Linked DNA regions of Roseiconus lacunae. The protein of the gene in region 4 interacts with the protein of the main gene of each other region in a pairwise test. Links are inferred from orthologs where the notes say so. Each region holds a gene or a part of one and is shown on either strand. Other genes may lie near its edges.

Region 1 (3,414 bases), on a different replicon or contig from region 4:
CGATTTCGAGCGATCCGGTCAAGCCCCAACGCGACGGTGATTCGGGAGCCCCTGACTGGCCTTCGTTTGATGCTGCGTTCGCTTCATCCGGTGCCGCTTCGTCAGGCGTGATGGGTTCAGGAGGTGCCCCGATGGGGCCGCCGGGAAGGCGTCCCCCGAATTGCTTGACCATTGACCAGCGATCGATTCCAAGTTTTCTTGGGTCAAAGCTCTGCTTTCCGTCGCGATAGGAAAGTGGAAGTTGGGTTCCGGTACGAGCATCTGTCCAGATCCACGGTTCACCCTCGCGACCGTCGGCCGTGTCGGCCATGAACGCATTGAAGTGCCAACCGTGTGAGATCGTATCGTAGTCATGGCAGCGCCCACACGTGTTGACGCTTGAATAGGGCGTCGTCGAATCGGGGTCGATGCGTTTGTTGCTTGCGTCGTAAAGATGGATATGGTGCAGGAAACGGGCATTGCCATCGTGATGGGCATACTTGCTGTCGCCGGCGGCATCGCATCGATCAACGGGGACGAAAACGCCCAGGAACAATGCGCCCAGGAACACGGCGGCGGACGAAAACAATGCGAGCGTGGTGCGGTTTTGGGGCATCATGTCGTAGTCGTTGACGATCGAAGCAACAATTTGGCAGCGACGGGGAGGTCGTTCGAACAAACCGTCCCCCATTCACGCCCATCGAATTCGGGAACATAATTGGGGCATCGCCGGCGCACCACCCTTGCTGGCGAGATCGTCCGGCAAATGGCGGACGAATTTCACTCGACATGCATTACACCCCCCAGGAAGCGAGATGACTCAAACAGGTGTCATTACATTTAAAGGCAATCCGATGACTTTGGCCGGCGAAGGCCTGGAAGTTGGTTCACCGGCGCCCGAATTTGCCTTGCACTACGCCGACGGAGGTATCCAGACGCTGACGCTCGCGGACCTGAAGGGAAAGCCATCGATCGTGAGTGTCGTCCCCAGCTTGGATACTCCGACCTGCGCCGTGCAGACGAAGAAATTCAATGAAGAGTTGGCCGCACTCGGCGACAAAATCAATGCCGTCACCGTCAGCCGCGATCTGCCGTTCGCGCAGGCTCGTTTCTGTGGCGCCGAAGACATCAAAATGCGAACCGCCAGCGACTACCAAACACACGCGTTCGGCACGGATTGGGGCGTTCAGATCGAAGAGCTAAAGTTGCTCACCCGCGCCGTTTTCGTCCTCAATTCCGATGGCGAAGTCGCCCATAAGGAAATTGTCTCCGAAGTCACCGAGGAGCCTGATTACGCGACCGCAATGGCGGCGCTTCGCATGCTCCTGTAATTTTGCCAATCACCTGTATTCGCGAGAACGATGTCGAATCCGATTTCCGAAACGAACGACACTCTGCCAATCACCGTCGCCGCATTCTATCGCTTCGTCGCGGTCCCGAACTTTGAAGCCTTTCGTGAAGGGTTCGAGTCGGTTCTCGATCAGCATGACGTGAAGGGGTCGGTGCTCTTGGCCAGCGAAGGGATCAATGGCACGATCGCCGGGCCTCGGGCCGGGATTGACGCGTTTTTTGATCATGTTCGTTCGTTCGACGAATTCAAAGAAGTCGATATCAAGCTTTCGTATTGTGAAAAGCAACCCTTTCGGCGCCGTCGTGTTCGACTCAAACGCGAGATCGTCACGATGGGTGTCGAGGGCATTGATCCCAATAGGTCTGTCGGCACGTATGTCGACCCACAAGATTGGAACGATTTGATTCGTGATCCCGACGTTATTGTTATCGACACTCGGAACGACTACGAAATATCGATCGGAACGTTCGAGCGGGCGCAGAACCCTAACACTGAATCGTTTCGAGAGTTCCCCGAATACGTCGACGAGAATCTCGATCCGGCAAAGCAAAAGAAGATTGCTATGTTTTGTACCGGAGGCATCCGGTGTGAGAAATCAACCGCGCTGCTCAAACAAAAGGGATTTGATGAGGTCTATCACCTCAAAGGCGGTATCTTAAAGTACCTCGAAACCGTGCCGGAAGAGGAGTCGCTTTGGCGCGGGGACTGTTTTGTGTTTGATAATCGTGTGTCGGTCGGCCATGGGCTCGCCGAAGGTAAGCACGTGATGTGTTATGCCTGTGGTTGGCCGGTCAGCGAACAGGAGCAACAGCACGAGGACTATCAAGCCGGCGTGCAGTGTCCGAATTGTGTGAACGAGATTTCTGAAGAGCGTAAGCGTCGATTCGCCGAACGCCAATCGATGTGGGAACGCCAAGGGTACGAGCGTTAGGACGCTTTCGATTGATCATTGTGCCGGCGGTTTTCGGCAGAGTGATTTCGGCAGGGCGATTTTTGTGCAATAAAAAAACGTGTGCCGAGTTCTCTGGGCACACGTTTTTTGTTGGTTGATCAGTCAGGACGAGCGAGACAAGTCCCGTTTCGGTGATCGTCGCTTACAGCGTCGCGCGAAGCTTGGCACCGTTGCCTGCTTGGCCGAACGCGGTCATGCGGGCGACGCAGACTTCTTTCATTGCGGTCCGAGCTGGCTTGAGGTATGCACGAGGGTCGAATGCCGAAGGATCTTCGGTCAGGACCTTGCGGATCGCACCGGTGATCGCCATCCGGCAATCGGTGTCGACGTTGATCTTGCGGACACCGCTCTTGATTCCGCGCTGGATTTCTTCGACGGGAACGCCGTAGGTTTGCTTCATTTCACCACCGAATTGGTTGATGATGTCTTGAAGTTCTTGGGGAACACTACTGCTGCCGTGCATCACCAAGTGGGTGTTCGGGATCTTGGCGTGAATCGCTTCGATTCGGTCCATCGCCAAAACTTCGCCGGTCGGTTTCTTGGTGAACTTGTACGCACCGTGGCTGGTTCCGATCGCAACGGCGAGGGCGTCGACGCCGGTTTCTTCGACGAATCGAGCGGCTTCATCGGGGTCGGTCAGCAATTGGTCGTGCGACAATTCGCCAACCGCACCGTGGCCATCTTCTTGCTCGCCACCGCCCGATTCGAGCGACCCTAGGCAGCCGAGTTCGCCTTCGACACTGACGTTTTGGGCGTGTGCCAAGTCGACAACTTTCTTAGTTACGGCGACGTTGTAGTCGTAATCGGCGGGGGTTTTTCCGTCTTCTTTCAGCGATCCATCCATCATCACGCTGGTGAAACCGTTCTCGATCGCCGATTGGCAAGTTTCAGGGCTGTTGCCGTGATCTTGGTGCATGACGATCGGAATGTTCGGGTACAGTTCCGTCGCGGCGACCATCAAGTGACGCAGATAAGCGTCTTGGCTGTAGGCACGTGCTCCACGCGAAGCTTGGATGATCACTGGAGAATCCGTTTCTTCGGCGGCTTCCATGATCGCCTGGATTTGTTCCATATTGTTGACGTTAAACGCCGCGACGCCGTAATCGTTTTCCGCAGCGTGGTCCAAGACGAC
Region 2 (3,308 bases), on a different replicon or contig from region 4:
GCCGGGGATGCCCAGCCACCGCGAACGAGTCGAGTATCCTTCCTGTGATGACCCAACGCATTGCCAGTCGCCGCCCACAACCCGAAGAGATCAGTTTTGACTACCACCGCGAGTTGATCGCCCGCGTCGAAGGTGAGTCGGCGACGGCGGTCCTGCATCAGCAATTGTTCTGGATCTGTGATCTCGCCGGAAGCGTTTCGACCGAACAAGTCGATCGGGTGCATGCTCCCTATTCGTGGACGATTCGCCAAGTCTTCGAGCATTGTGCCAACGCCGAGCGGATGTTCGGCTACCGAATCATGTGCATCGCCGACGGCAGCGAGCCCGACCTCCCTGCCTGGGACGAGAATGTTTCGGCCGACAGCCGATTCGGACTAGGCAACTTTTCACGGCTGGTGACCGAACTGGGCGAGTTGCGTCAAGCCAACCTGCTGCTCCTTGAACGACTTGTCCCCTCCGCCTGGGACTGTGCCGGAACCGCTTCGGGGCATCGGATCACCGTCCGGGCGCTAGCCTGGTTGGCCGCGGGGCATCTACTGCACCACTTTGAAATTGTGGAAAACCGCTGCTCGGTCACTGCGAAACGAATGCCGGACATGGTAAAGTGAGTCGCTTTTCCTGAACCGGGCTCTGCGAACCAGCGCTGCGTCTCGCCAACATTTTTGGCGAGTCACCCGCGCCAGAGTGTGGAAAACCCGCCGCCTGGTAACGGCAGGGGCTCCCGAATCAAATCTGGACAGCAGCCGTCCAGTTATCCAACTAATGCTTCGTCGACCTTTGATTTTAGGGTTAGCCACGGTTTCGGTGTAATAACCGAGGCTAACGCCCGTCGTCGGCTGATGAGCCGAACCCGAACATTGGGTCTAGACGGAGCACTAGGCCGGACGGTCCACTAAGCCGACATCGCCCGGTTCGGCGACTTCACTTGAAAAGATTCTGATCACCATGTTTGTCGACCGCGTTCAAATTGAGCTTCATGCCGGAAAGGGGGGCGACGGTTGCATGAGCATGCGTCGCGAGAAGTATGTCCCTCGTGGTGGGCCAGACGGAGGAGATGGCGGGCACGGTGGCAGCTTGATTTTAGAAGCCAAGCTGGGGGTCAATTCGTTGGCCGCGTTTGCCAACCGACGATTTTACAATGCCCCCAAAGGCCAACCCGGCCAGGGGTCTCTGCGACACGGACGCCGCGGTCATGACCAGACCTTGTATGTTCCCCCGGGGACTACGGTGATCGATGCCGAACAGGGATTTGTGATCAAAGACCTGACGCTTCACGGCGAGTCCTTCGTTGTTGCCCGAGGTGGGAAAGGCGGCAAAGGCAACGCGCATTTCAAATCGAGCACCAATCAAGCGCCACGCGAATTTACCCGCGGCGAAGAAGGCGAGGCTCGGTCGGTCATCTTGGAACTTAAATCGATCGCCGACGTCGGACTGGTCGGAAAACCCAACGCCGGTAAGAGCACGCTGCTGAGCCGAATCTCGGCCGCTCGACCCGAAATCGCCGACTATCCGTTTACGACCAAGCATCCTAACCTCGGCATCGTTGAACTCGACGAAGTTCGCTCGTTCGTCTTGGCCGACATCCCCGGATTGATCGAAGGTGCCAGCGACGGCGTCGGACTCGGGCACGAATTCTTGCGACATGTCGAACGCGCCGGTCTACTCGTCCATCTCGTCGAACCAGAACCGACCGATCAAACCGATCCGCTTGAAAACTATGAAGCGATTCGTAGCGAACTTTCGCTGTACGACGAGTCGCTCGGACAACGCGACGAAATCCTGGCCGTTACCAAATGTGAGCTTGATGCGGCCCCCGATGTTGCCAAACGCTTGCATGAAATCACGGGGCGGAAGGTATTTCTCGTCAGTTCGATGACTGGCGAAGGTCTGACGGAACTGAAAGAAGAAATCATGACCCGGGTCCAAGAACGTCGCCAAGCGATGACCGATGCCGGCGAAGTGGTTGTGGAAACCCAAACGGAAGCCAAGCCCAAACGCAAGCGACGCGTTCCACCGCACTTGGCCGGCCCGACCGCTCAGCTTTCCAACGACCTGCAAGCGAAAGACATGTCCGACGAAGAAGCCAAGCAGACCGAAGGGCAACAAACGCCAAAGGAGTCCGGTTCAGGGGAGACGTCGTGACAACGCCCCCTAACCAGGTCGCCCCTAACCAGGTCGCCCCTAACCAGGTCGCCCCTAACCAGGTCGCCCCTAACCAGGTCGCCCCTAACCAGGTCGCACTGGACATCGGCAATTCGGCGATCAAGGCAAGTGTGCTTGCGACGGCGGACGACGATCAACACCCCGATCAAACCTTCTTGATCTCCGCAACCGACCAAAATGCCGACCAGGATCTTGCGGCGCGATTGCTGGACTGGGCCGCGCCGCTGTTCGATCAAGGCGATGTCAATTTTTGGGTCTCCTCGGTGAACCGCGCGGTCAGTGTCCCACTTGGTGTCACGATCATAGAGCGACACCCTACCGCTTGTTGGAATGAACTGTCACGAACCGATGTGCCACTGTCGGTCCAGGTTGACTATCCCGATCGAGTTGGCATCGATCGATTGCTGAGCGCCCACGCCGCGGCGATCGAGTTCCCCGCAGGGGCGATCGTCGTCGACTCCGGATCGGCGGTAACGATCGATTTAGTCACCCCAGCAAGATTGAACGCGGAGCCGGATGGGCATCCTGTCTTTCACGGCGGAGCGATCTTGCCCGGAGTTCGCATGCAGTTCGCCGCGCTCGCCGGCGGAACAGAAAACTTGCCTGCCATGGCATCCGCATCCGTCGCTCCAGCCACCGACCTTGCGGCGATGTCACCAGCGGCAAAGCCGACGACGGCAAGCCCGTCGGTGGGGGCGTTTTCGGCGCCCGCAAAAGAAACCGAATCGGCCATTCGTTTGGGCGTGATCTCGTCGATTACCGGAGCGGTCGAACGCTTGGCCGGCGATTACGCCAAGTTCGCCGCGGCAGTTGAACCGGACCTGGGTGGAAAAATCGCTGTAGTCATTTCCGGCGGAGATGCGGATTTGATTTCACGACATTTGCGAATTTCTCACATTGTGAAGCACAATCTCGTCTGTCGAGGCATTTTAGACTTAGCCGGTCGCCAGTGCTTTCGGTCCGCCCCGCCACTATGATGTGGGGACTGACCCCCGGCACGCTCGCCAACATCGATAGCGTTTGAGAAATGTCCCTTACGAAGCTCTCCGACTTATTGCCAATCGACCCGAGTCTGTCCAAGCCGAACGCGTATCAGGTGTTCGGAATCCAGGCCGGCGAACAGGACATGCGGCGGGTCAAAGCGG
Region 3 (4,525 bases), on a different replicon or contig from region 4:
CGTCGGCATCGAAATCGTCCATAAATATGCCAAGCACACCGCGGCGCGGCTTTCTAAGGCGGACTGCGAGAACGCAAAAATCATTTCGGGCGATGCGGGCCCCATTTTACGGGACCGGATCGCACCGGGGTCGCTAGAAGCGGTCCACGTTTATTTTCCCGATCCCTGGTGGAAAAAGCGGCACCGAAAGCGACGGGTGGTTAACGAGACGAGTGTCAAGCATTTCCTCACGGCGTTGCGTCCCGGGGGACGTTTTCACTTTTGGACCGATGTGCTGGACTATTTCGAATCGACCGTCGAAATGATCGCCGCCGTGGCCCCCGAATTCGGTGTTCCAATTCCCGAGCAAAAGAAACAGTCAACGCACGACTTGGACTACCGAACGCATTTCGAACGCCGCAGTCGACAGAATCAGATCCCGGTTTATCGAGTTCGGTACGAAAAACGCGGTTAACGCTGTCTCGCCGGAACCAAGTCCCGGTAGCGGGCCGCCGCGGTGTGTCGATCAAGGCGTCTTTCCAGGGGCCCCAGAAGCGTACGTTCAAAGCGTCTGCGCCGGCACGTTGATCCATTTGAATTGCGATTCGGTATGATAGGATGCGTTTGATTCTTATCGACCGAATCATTTGCGGGGAGTTGGCATCGCTTCCTGCAAACACTCGTCGAGAAAATCGGCGTCTTGTGACAAAACCATCCACGGAGGACTTCGCACGTCATGTCGGAAATCGTCACCGATCTCAGCAGCACTCGCCCGTTCGTTCACCTTCACTGTCACAGTCACTACAGCCTGTTGGACGGTGCCAGCGACATTAAAAGGCTAGTCAATCGGGCGGTGGATCATGGCATGAATGCGCTCGCGCTGACCGATCACGGGAACTTGCACGGCGCGCTCGAGTTTTATCGGACGTGCAAGGGGGCAGGGATCAACCCGATCATCGGGTATGAAGCTTACATCGCCCCGGGGAGTCGATTCGACAAGGGGGGCGCCAGTAGCAGCAAGGACGCGAGTTATCACTTGACGTTGTTGGCCAAAAACCGAACCGGTTTCAAGAACCTGATCAAGCTAGCCAGTGCCGCCTCACTGGAAGGCTTTTATTTTAAGCCACGGATCGACAAAGAGATTCTCGAGACGTTCAACGAAGGCTTGATTTGCTTGTCGGGATGTGTCAGTAGCGAATTTAGCCGTGCGGTGATGAAAGGCACCGATACCGACGACGCGGTCAAAGAGGCAACCGGGATCGCAAATTGGTTTGAAAGTGTCTTCGGTGATCGATACTTCATCGAAGTGATGAACAACGGTCTGGACATCCAGCGGATGCAGCTCGAAGGTGCCGTCGACATCGCACAGCGTCTCGGATTGCCCGTCGTTGCGACAAGCGACTGTCACTACGTCAATCAAGAGGACGCCGAAGCACAGGACATCATGCTGTGCATCAATACGGGGCGTTTTCGAACGGACACGTCGCGCATGAAGATGGAGAACGATCAGTTCTTCCTTCGCAGCCCCGATCAAATGTACGAGCATTTTCCGGACATGGAAGATGCCGTCGCTCGAAGTCAAGAGATCGCCGACACGGTTGATATCGATTTGGAATTGGGCAAGTACTACTTCCCGAACTTCGAGTGCCCCGAGGAGAAGAAGCCGATCGATTACCTTCGCGAGTTGTGTATCGAAGGCTTGCTGGAGCGCTACGAAGGTGACGACGAACGGATCATTGACGGCAAGCTGTCCGACGAAGTGATCGCACGTTTGGATCGTGAATTGGGCGTGATCGAAACCCTGAATTATCCGACGTACTTCTTGATCGTGTGGGACTTTGTGGTCCACGCGCGAGAGAAAGGTATCTCCGCCACCGCGCGGGGAAGTGGTGTCGGGGCGTTGGTGTGCTACGCCCTTTACCTATCGCACGTCTGTCCGTTGCGTTACGACTTGCTGTTCGAGCGGTTCCTGGATGAAAGTCGAACCGAGCCACCAGATATCGATATCGACTTTGAAAAAGAACGTCGTGTCGAGGTAATCGAATACGTCAAGCAGCGCTACGGTGCCGACAACGTTTGCCAAATTGGGACCTTTGGAACGCTCGCGGCGCGGGCGGCGATCAAAGACACCGGACGGGCACTGGGGATCCCGCTCGCACGGGTGAACCAGATCACCGAGATGGTGCCCGACGAACTAAAGATCACGATCAAGAAATCGCTCGAGAAAAGCGCCGACTTAAAACAGACCTACGACGGCGATCCGGAAATTCGCGAGCTCCTTGACTTGGCGATGAAGATCGAAGGGCTGGCGCGAAACGTCGGAACCCACGCCGCGGCGGTCGTGATTGCCGACAAGCCGCTTTCCGAATACGTGCCACTGACACGTGTACCCGGAAAGCAGGAGGTCATCACCCAGTGGTCGATGAACGACGTCGAAGCCAGCGGTCTGCTCAAGATGGACTTTCTGGGCCTCCGTAACCTGACGATGCTCAGTCGGTCGGTGATCTTAATCAAGCAGACTACCGGAAAGACGATCGACCCGCTGAAGTTTCCCCTCGACTGCAAAGAAACGTATGCGCTGTTGCAACGCGGCGAGACGAAGGGGGTGTTCCAGCTTGAATCCGGCGGGATTCGCGATCTGTTGACGCGGATGAAGCCTGACTGTTTCCACGACATTATCGCGACCGCCGCGTTGTATCGCCCCGGTCCGCTCGAAGGCGGCATGGTCGACGACTACGTCAACATTAAGCACGGTCGCCAAGAAGCCGAGTACAAACACCCGGTCCTCGAAGAGATCCTGTCGGAAACCAACAGCGTGATGGTTTACCAGGAACAGGTGATGCGGATTCTGAACCGCTTGGGCGGTGTTCCGCTGGCAAAAGCGTACACATGTATTAAGGCGATTAGTAAAAAGAAAGAGGCCCTGATCAATCAGAACCAGGAAGTCTTTCTCAAGGGGGCGGTCGAAAGTGGGCTGAGCCAAAAAGACGCCGAAGACATTTGGAATCTTATCGTCAAATTTGCCGGCTACGGTTTCAATAAATCACACAGTACCGCGTACGCGCTGGTCGCGTATCAGACGGCGTATCTGAAAACGCATTACCCGGTCGAGTTCATGGCGTCGCTGTTGTGCAGCGATATCGACGGGCGAAACTTTAAACGCAAGGATGCGTTGATCGAGCATATGGAAGATTGCGAGCGGATGGGCATCGATGTCTTGCCGCCGTGCGTCAATCGATCTGATGCGGACTTTAGCGTCGCCGACGGAAATATTCACTTCGCGCTCTCGGCCATCAAATCGTGCGGCGGTTCGACAGCGATCGCGGTCGAACAGGAACGCAAGAACAACGGCCCCTACAAAGATATCTTTGATTTTTGCGAACGTGTCGACTTGCAAGCCTGTAATAAATCGGCGATCGAAACATTGATCAAGGCCGGTGCGATGGATTGCTTCGAAGCGAAACGCAGCCAACTATTCGCCGTGATTGAAAAAGCGATTCAAGCTGGCATCGCCGTCCAAGCGGATAAGAAAAGTGGCCAGGCGAGTCTGTTTGGTGCCTTCGAAGACGAGGAGGCTGCTACGGTCAAGCCGACTCTGCCGGAGATGGAAGAGTGGCCGGATCGCGAAAAGCTGAGCAACGAAAAAGAAGTGCTCGGGTATTACCTCGAATCGCACCCGCTGGCCGAATTTGAACCTCGGCTGGCGACGTTCCGGACACACCAAACCGATGGCCTAGCCGAAATCCAAGATCGCGGGGAAGTCATTCTGGGTGGGATGATCAGCTCGATCAAAATCGCTCACACCAAGAACCCTAAACCGGGGCAACCTTCAAAATACGCGAACTTTGACCTCGAAGACATGCAAGGCGCGATCCGATGCATCCTCTGGCCGCGTAACTTTGCCGACCATGGTGAAAAGGTTCAGCCCGATGCCGTCGTCCTAGCCAAAGGAAAGATCGATCGTCGTGGTGGAGGTGATGAGGCCAACTTGGTGATCGACGAACTGATTCCGATCGATGACCTCGACAATCGCTACACCCACGGAATGCGGATACGGTTGGACGAGGAAAAGCACGAGATTCAAACGTTGAAACTGCTGCGTGAGATTTTGCGTGGCTATCCCGGAAACCAAGAGTTGCTGTTTAGCATGAGGTTGGCCGAAGGCGAGACGGTGCACTTAAAGTCGGGCATGAAAGTCCATGTGACTCCGGAAATGCGAACCCGAGTTGATGATTTGCTAGGCCAAGGTTGTTATCGATTGATGATGAGTAAGCCGCGATAGCGTCGAATCCAGGAAACCACCGATACGTGGGGGGATTGTCGGGCAAACAGACTGCGCTTTTAACGCAACACTGGCATTTCCAAACCGGTTAGACTGAAGATTCCACCATTCACAACGTCTGTTCGTGACGGCGCGGTTGTTCGTAACCCGACCGCAACGTGACAGGCTGTTGCCCGCCTAGGATCGTGAAGGACAGTCAGCTGGTTCTCATCGATCCGCTGTTGGTCTGTCATGCAAAGCCAATCTCCACGTTTCGCTCGTGAG
Region 4 (3,195 bases):
GTTGGTTCGGGAGCACTTCCCGCTATCACCGGCCGGGATCATCGAGCATTTGAAGCTTCGTCGTCCCGTATTCAAGGCGACCACTTCGGGTGGCCACTTTGGACGCGAGGGTGACACGTTCACTTGGGAAGCGACCGACAAGGCTGATGCACTTGCCGCGGCAGCCGGCACCGCTAGCGCGGCTAGCTAGCGCCCCGTCTAGATTCCATTTTGGAGTTTGGATTTTCAGCCGAAGAGCGCTGGCCCGGTGATTACTCGGAAACTGCGGCTAGCGCCATTCGGCAGGCCAGGAATCGAACTGGATTGAAGCACTTGTCAGCGGCTTTCGGCTCCCATCCGTAGCGGAAGCCGCCGAGGCTTTCGGTAATGCTATGTCTGATCGATCTCGCCGAATGCCGACTCTCGCCCGGCCTGTCGAAAGCCGTGGTGGCTTAGTTAGGCTCGCTTGGTCATCCGACATTCACCTTAATCATGCAACTCTGCGAGCTTGGGATCAGTGGGTAGCGGGGCATCCGGTCGGCGACCTGCGTGGGCTGTTGGTCACCGGCGATCTCTCCGAAGCCGAGGATGTCTTCTTTCAGCTCGGTCGGATCGCCGAAACGTTTCCCTTGCCGATCTATTTCGTGCTTGGCAACCATGATTTCTATGGTTCGTCGATCGGGGCGGTGCGTCGGGTGGTGACTTCGATGTCTCGCAACCAGCCTCGGCTGGTTTACTTGACCGACAGCGCCCCAATCGAGCTTTCTGCTGGGCACTTTTTGGTCGGTGAAGACGGGTGGGGTGACGGAACGGTCGGTGATTATGTTGGTTCGCCGGTTCGGCTAAACGACTTCGCCCTGATCGAAGATTTCGCCGCGCAGCAGCCAGGCGAGTGGCTCGATCGGTTGATGCAATTGGGGCGCGAGTCGGCCGAGCGGCTCGGGAGTAAGCTGGAGGGATTGCCGGGGAACGCAAGAGTGGTTCACGTGGCGACCCATGTCCCGCCGTTTCGAGAGTCATGCTGGTACAACGGCCAGACGGCCGACGATAATTGGGCGCCATTTTTTGTCTGTGGCCAGTTTGGTGAGGTCTTGCTTGATTACGCGCGGGCGCACCCGGCGGTCGAATTGCAAGTGTATTGCGGGCACACGCATAGTCCCGGGGTCGCCAAGATGCTGGGCAACCTCACCGTCCATACCGCAGGGGCTGTTTATGGCGAGCCAAAGGTCGAGCGTTTGCTGGAATTGGGTTCGGCATAGGCAATCGTTTGCCCGTTTGTTTGGCCTGGGAGGTTATTTGGTCTGTCAGGCCGGGGAGTGTAACTGGGAAGGAGTGTTTCGTAGTGCGCAAACAAAAACCCTGCGTCGCGACGTCGCAACGCAGAGTCTTTGAGTGTACAACCGATCGGGAATACGAGCGATCGAGCGGAGGGGTAGGGTGAACTACTTGAGTTCGACCGAACCGCCTGCTTCTTCGATCTCGGCTTTGATTTTTTCGGCGTCTTCTTTGGAAACCGCTTCTTTGAGGGTCGCAGGAACGCCTTCGACCATCTTTTTGGCTTCCATCAGCGAAGCGCCGGTCAGGTTTTTGACGACCTTGACGACGTTCAGCTTCTTGTCGCCGAACCCGGTCAGGACGACGTCGAATTCGGTCTTTTCGGCTTCAGCTTCTGCTTCACCGCCACCGGCTGCACCACCGGCGACCATCACGGCTCCGCCAGCAGCTGGCTCGATGCCATGAACGTCTTTCAGGTAGTCGCTCAGTTCTTTGGCTTGCTTCAGGGTCAATTCGGCGATTTTGTCGCCCATCGATTTGGTATCGTCGCTGTATTCAGCAACTGCTGCACCTTCTTCACTCATGACAGGGTTTCCCTTGTTAAACGAATAATCGGTTGTAGGTAAACGTTAGGGTTCGGTATTGGCGAACTACTCGTCGCCTTCGCCTTCGCTGATCTTTTTCAGCTGGCTGTTGAGCATCTTTCCAGGGCCAAGCATCGCGGCAGACAGAGTCGCTCCTGGGCCAAGGATTTGGCCAACGAGGGTTGCGATTTGTTCTTCACGGCTGGGCCATTTGCTGACAGCTTTAACGCCATCGGCATCTAAACGCTCGCCATCCATGACGCCGCCTTGGGCGACGAAGTCGGCGTATTTCGTTTCATCTTTGTCCAGGCGGACGACTTCTTTGACCAGCGAGACAAAGTCATCGCCGCCAAAGCAAACGGCCAATTGGCCATTGGCGCCTTCGAAGGCGGGTGCCAGCGAGGTACCCTCGGTGGCACGGCGGGCGAGGGCCTTTTTCACGACGAAGATCGTGATATTTTTTTCGGCCAACTCACCGCGTAGTTCGTTCGTCGTGTTCGCGTCCATCCCCACGCAGCTGACCAGGACGGCGTCTTCAACGCCCTCCAACCGCCGCTTGATGTCGCGGGTCACGAGGTCTTTGACGTACTTACTCATCGAATCGATTCACGGAAACAAGGAGAGCGGAGACAGATCGACTAACAAGTCACACGTACACTGGGACTCATCGTTCCACAGATCGCCACACCTTTCATGTAGGTGCCTTTGACGTTCTGAGGCTTCAGGCTGTCGATAAACTGAATGAATGCGTTGATGTTGTCGACGAGCTTCGATTCGTCAAAGCTCATCTTGCCCACCATCGCATGGACGTTGCCGCCCTTGTCATTACGGAACTCGACTTTACCCGCCTTGTACTCCTGAACGACTTTACCGACGTCCGGGGTGACGGTGCCAGCACGCGGGCTGGGCATCAAACCACGGGGGCCGAGGACGCGTCCGAGAGGACCAACCAGACCCATCATGTCCGGGGCGGCGATGCAGACGTCGAAATCCGTCCAGCCGTCTTTGATCTTTTTGGCGAGGTCTTCTTGGCCAACTTCGTCAGCCCCAGCCTCTTCGGCTGCCTTGGCTGCGTCGCCTTTGGCGAAGACAACAATGCGTTGTTGCTTTCCGATCCCGTGCGGAAGCACCAGTGAACCTCGGACGATCTGATCGGCCTGGTTAGGATCGACACCCAGACGCAAGTGGATTTCAACCGTTTGGTCAAACTTGGTTGAATCGTACGTCTTCAGCGTCTTGACGGCTTCGTCAAGAGGCATCGGTGCAGATGGTTGTTTAGCGAGCGCGGCGCGATACCGCTTTGATTTTTTACCCATATGGTCACGAGCCTTGTTTAAAGGTCGGGTGGTGTTAGCAA

Evidence for each region.
Region 1: the proteins of rplL (region 4) and trhO interact in binary tests that used the Escherichia coli proteins (3 or more experiments, as listed by UniProt). The link is inferred for Roseiconus lacunae from one-to-one orthologs.
Region 2: the proteins of rplL (region 4) and obgE interact in binary tests that used the Escherichia coli proteins (3 or more experiments, as listed by UniProt). The link is inferred for Roseiconus lacunae from one-to-one orthologs.
Region 3: the proteins of rplL (region 4) and dnaE interact in binary tests that used the Escherichia coli proteins (3 or more experiments, as listed by UniProt). The link is inferred for Roseiconus lacunae from one-to-one orthologs.

What each region holds. Positions count from the first base shown.
Region 1 is NZ_VSZO01000002.1:335,156-338,569, reverse strand. The notes cover bases 312-3,300. They hold trhO (oxygen-dependent tRNA uridine(34) hydroxylase TrhO), read left to right. Parts: upstream 312-1,340; coding sequence 1,341-2,261; downstream 2,262-3,300. Other genes in these bases: fba (class II fructose-bisphosphate aldolase), read right to left, coding at 2,425-3,300; tpx (thiol peroxidase), read left to right, coding at 795-1,310; FYC48_RS07575 (cytochrome c3 family protein), read right to left, coding at 312-670. Also shown: more of FYC48_RS07575, read right to left, coding at 1-311; more of fba, read right to left, coding at 3,301-3,414. UniProt on the Escherichia coli protein: Catalyzes oxygen-dependent 5-hydroxyuridine (ho5U) modification at position 34 in tRNAs, the first step in 5-carboxymethoxyuridine (cmo5U) biosynthesis.
Region 2 is NZ_VSZO01000001.1:1,308,291-1,311,598, forward strand. Bases 161-3,043 are described here. They hold obgE (GTPase ObgE), read left to right. Parts: upstream 161-945; coding sequence 946-2,142; downstream 2,143-3,043. Other genes in these bases: FYC48_RS04990 (DinB family protein), read left to right, coding at 161-608; FYC48_RS05000 (type III pantothenate kinase), read left to right, coding at 2,139-3,043. Outside these bases: more of FYC48_RS04990, read left to right, coding at 48-160; more of FYC48_RS05000, read left to right, coding at 3,044-3,140; FYC48_RS05005 (hypothetical protein), read left to right, coding at 3,191-3,308. UniProt on the Escherichia coli protein: An essential GTPase which binds GTP, GDP and possibly (p)ppGpp with moderate affinity, with high nucleotide exchange rates and a fairly low GTP hydrolysis rate.
Region 3 is NZ_VSZO01000015.1:71,824-76,348, forward strand. The notes cover bases 362-4,461. They hold dnaE (DNA polymerase III subunit alpha), read left to right. Parts: upstream 362-715; coding sequence 716-4,261; downstream 4,262-4,461. Other genes in these bases: trmB (tRNA (guanosine(46)-N7)-methyltransferase TrmB), read left to right, coding at 362-454. Outside these bases: more of trmB, read left to right, coding at 1-361; FYC48_RS19935 (PSD1 and planctomycete cytochrome C domain-containing protein), read left to right, coding at 4,493-4,525. UniProt on the Escherichia coli protein: DNA polymerase III is a complex, multichain enzyme responsible for most of the replicative synthesis in bacteria. This DNA polymerase also exhibits 3' to 5' exonuclease activity. The alpha chain is the DNA polymerase catalytic subunit.
Region 4 is NZ_VSZO01000017.1:114,028-117,222, reverse strand. The notes cover bases 131-2,900. They hold rplL (50S ribosomal protein L7/L12), read right to left. Parts: upstream 1,839-2,900; coding sequence 1,422-1,838; downstream 131-1,421. Other genes in these bases: rplA (50S ribosomal protein L1), read right to left, coding at 2,477-2,900; rplJ (50S ribosomal protein L10), read right to left, coding at 1,905-2,435; FYC48_RS21105 (metallophosphoesterase family protein), read left to right, coding at 393-1,238; metK (methionine adenosyltransferase), read left to right, coding at 131-190. In the rest of the region: more of metK, read left to right, coding at 1-130; more of rplA, read right to left, coding at 2,901-3,154. UniProt on the Escherichia coli protein: The binding site for several of the GTPase factors involved in protein synthesis (IF-2, EF-Tu, EF-G and RF3). Is thus essential for accurate translation.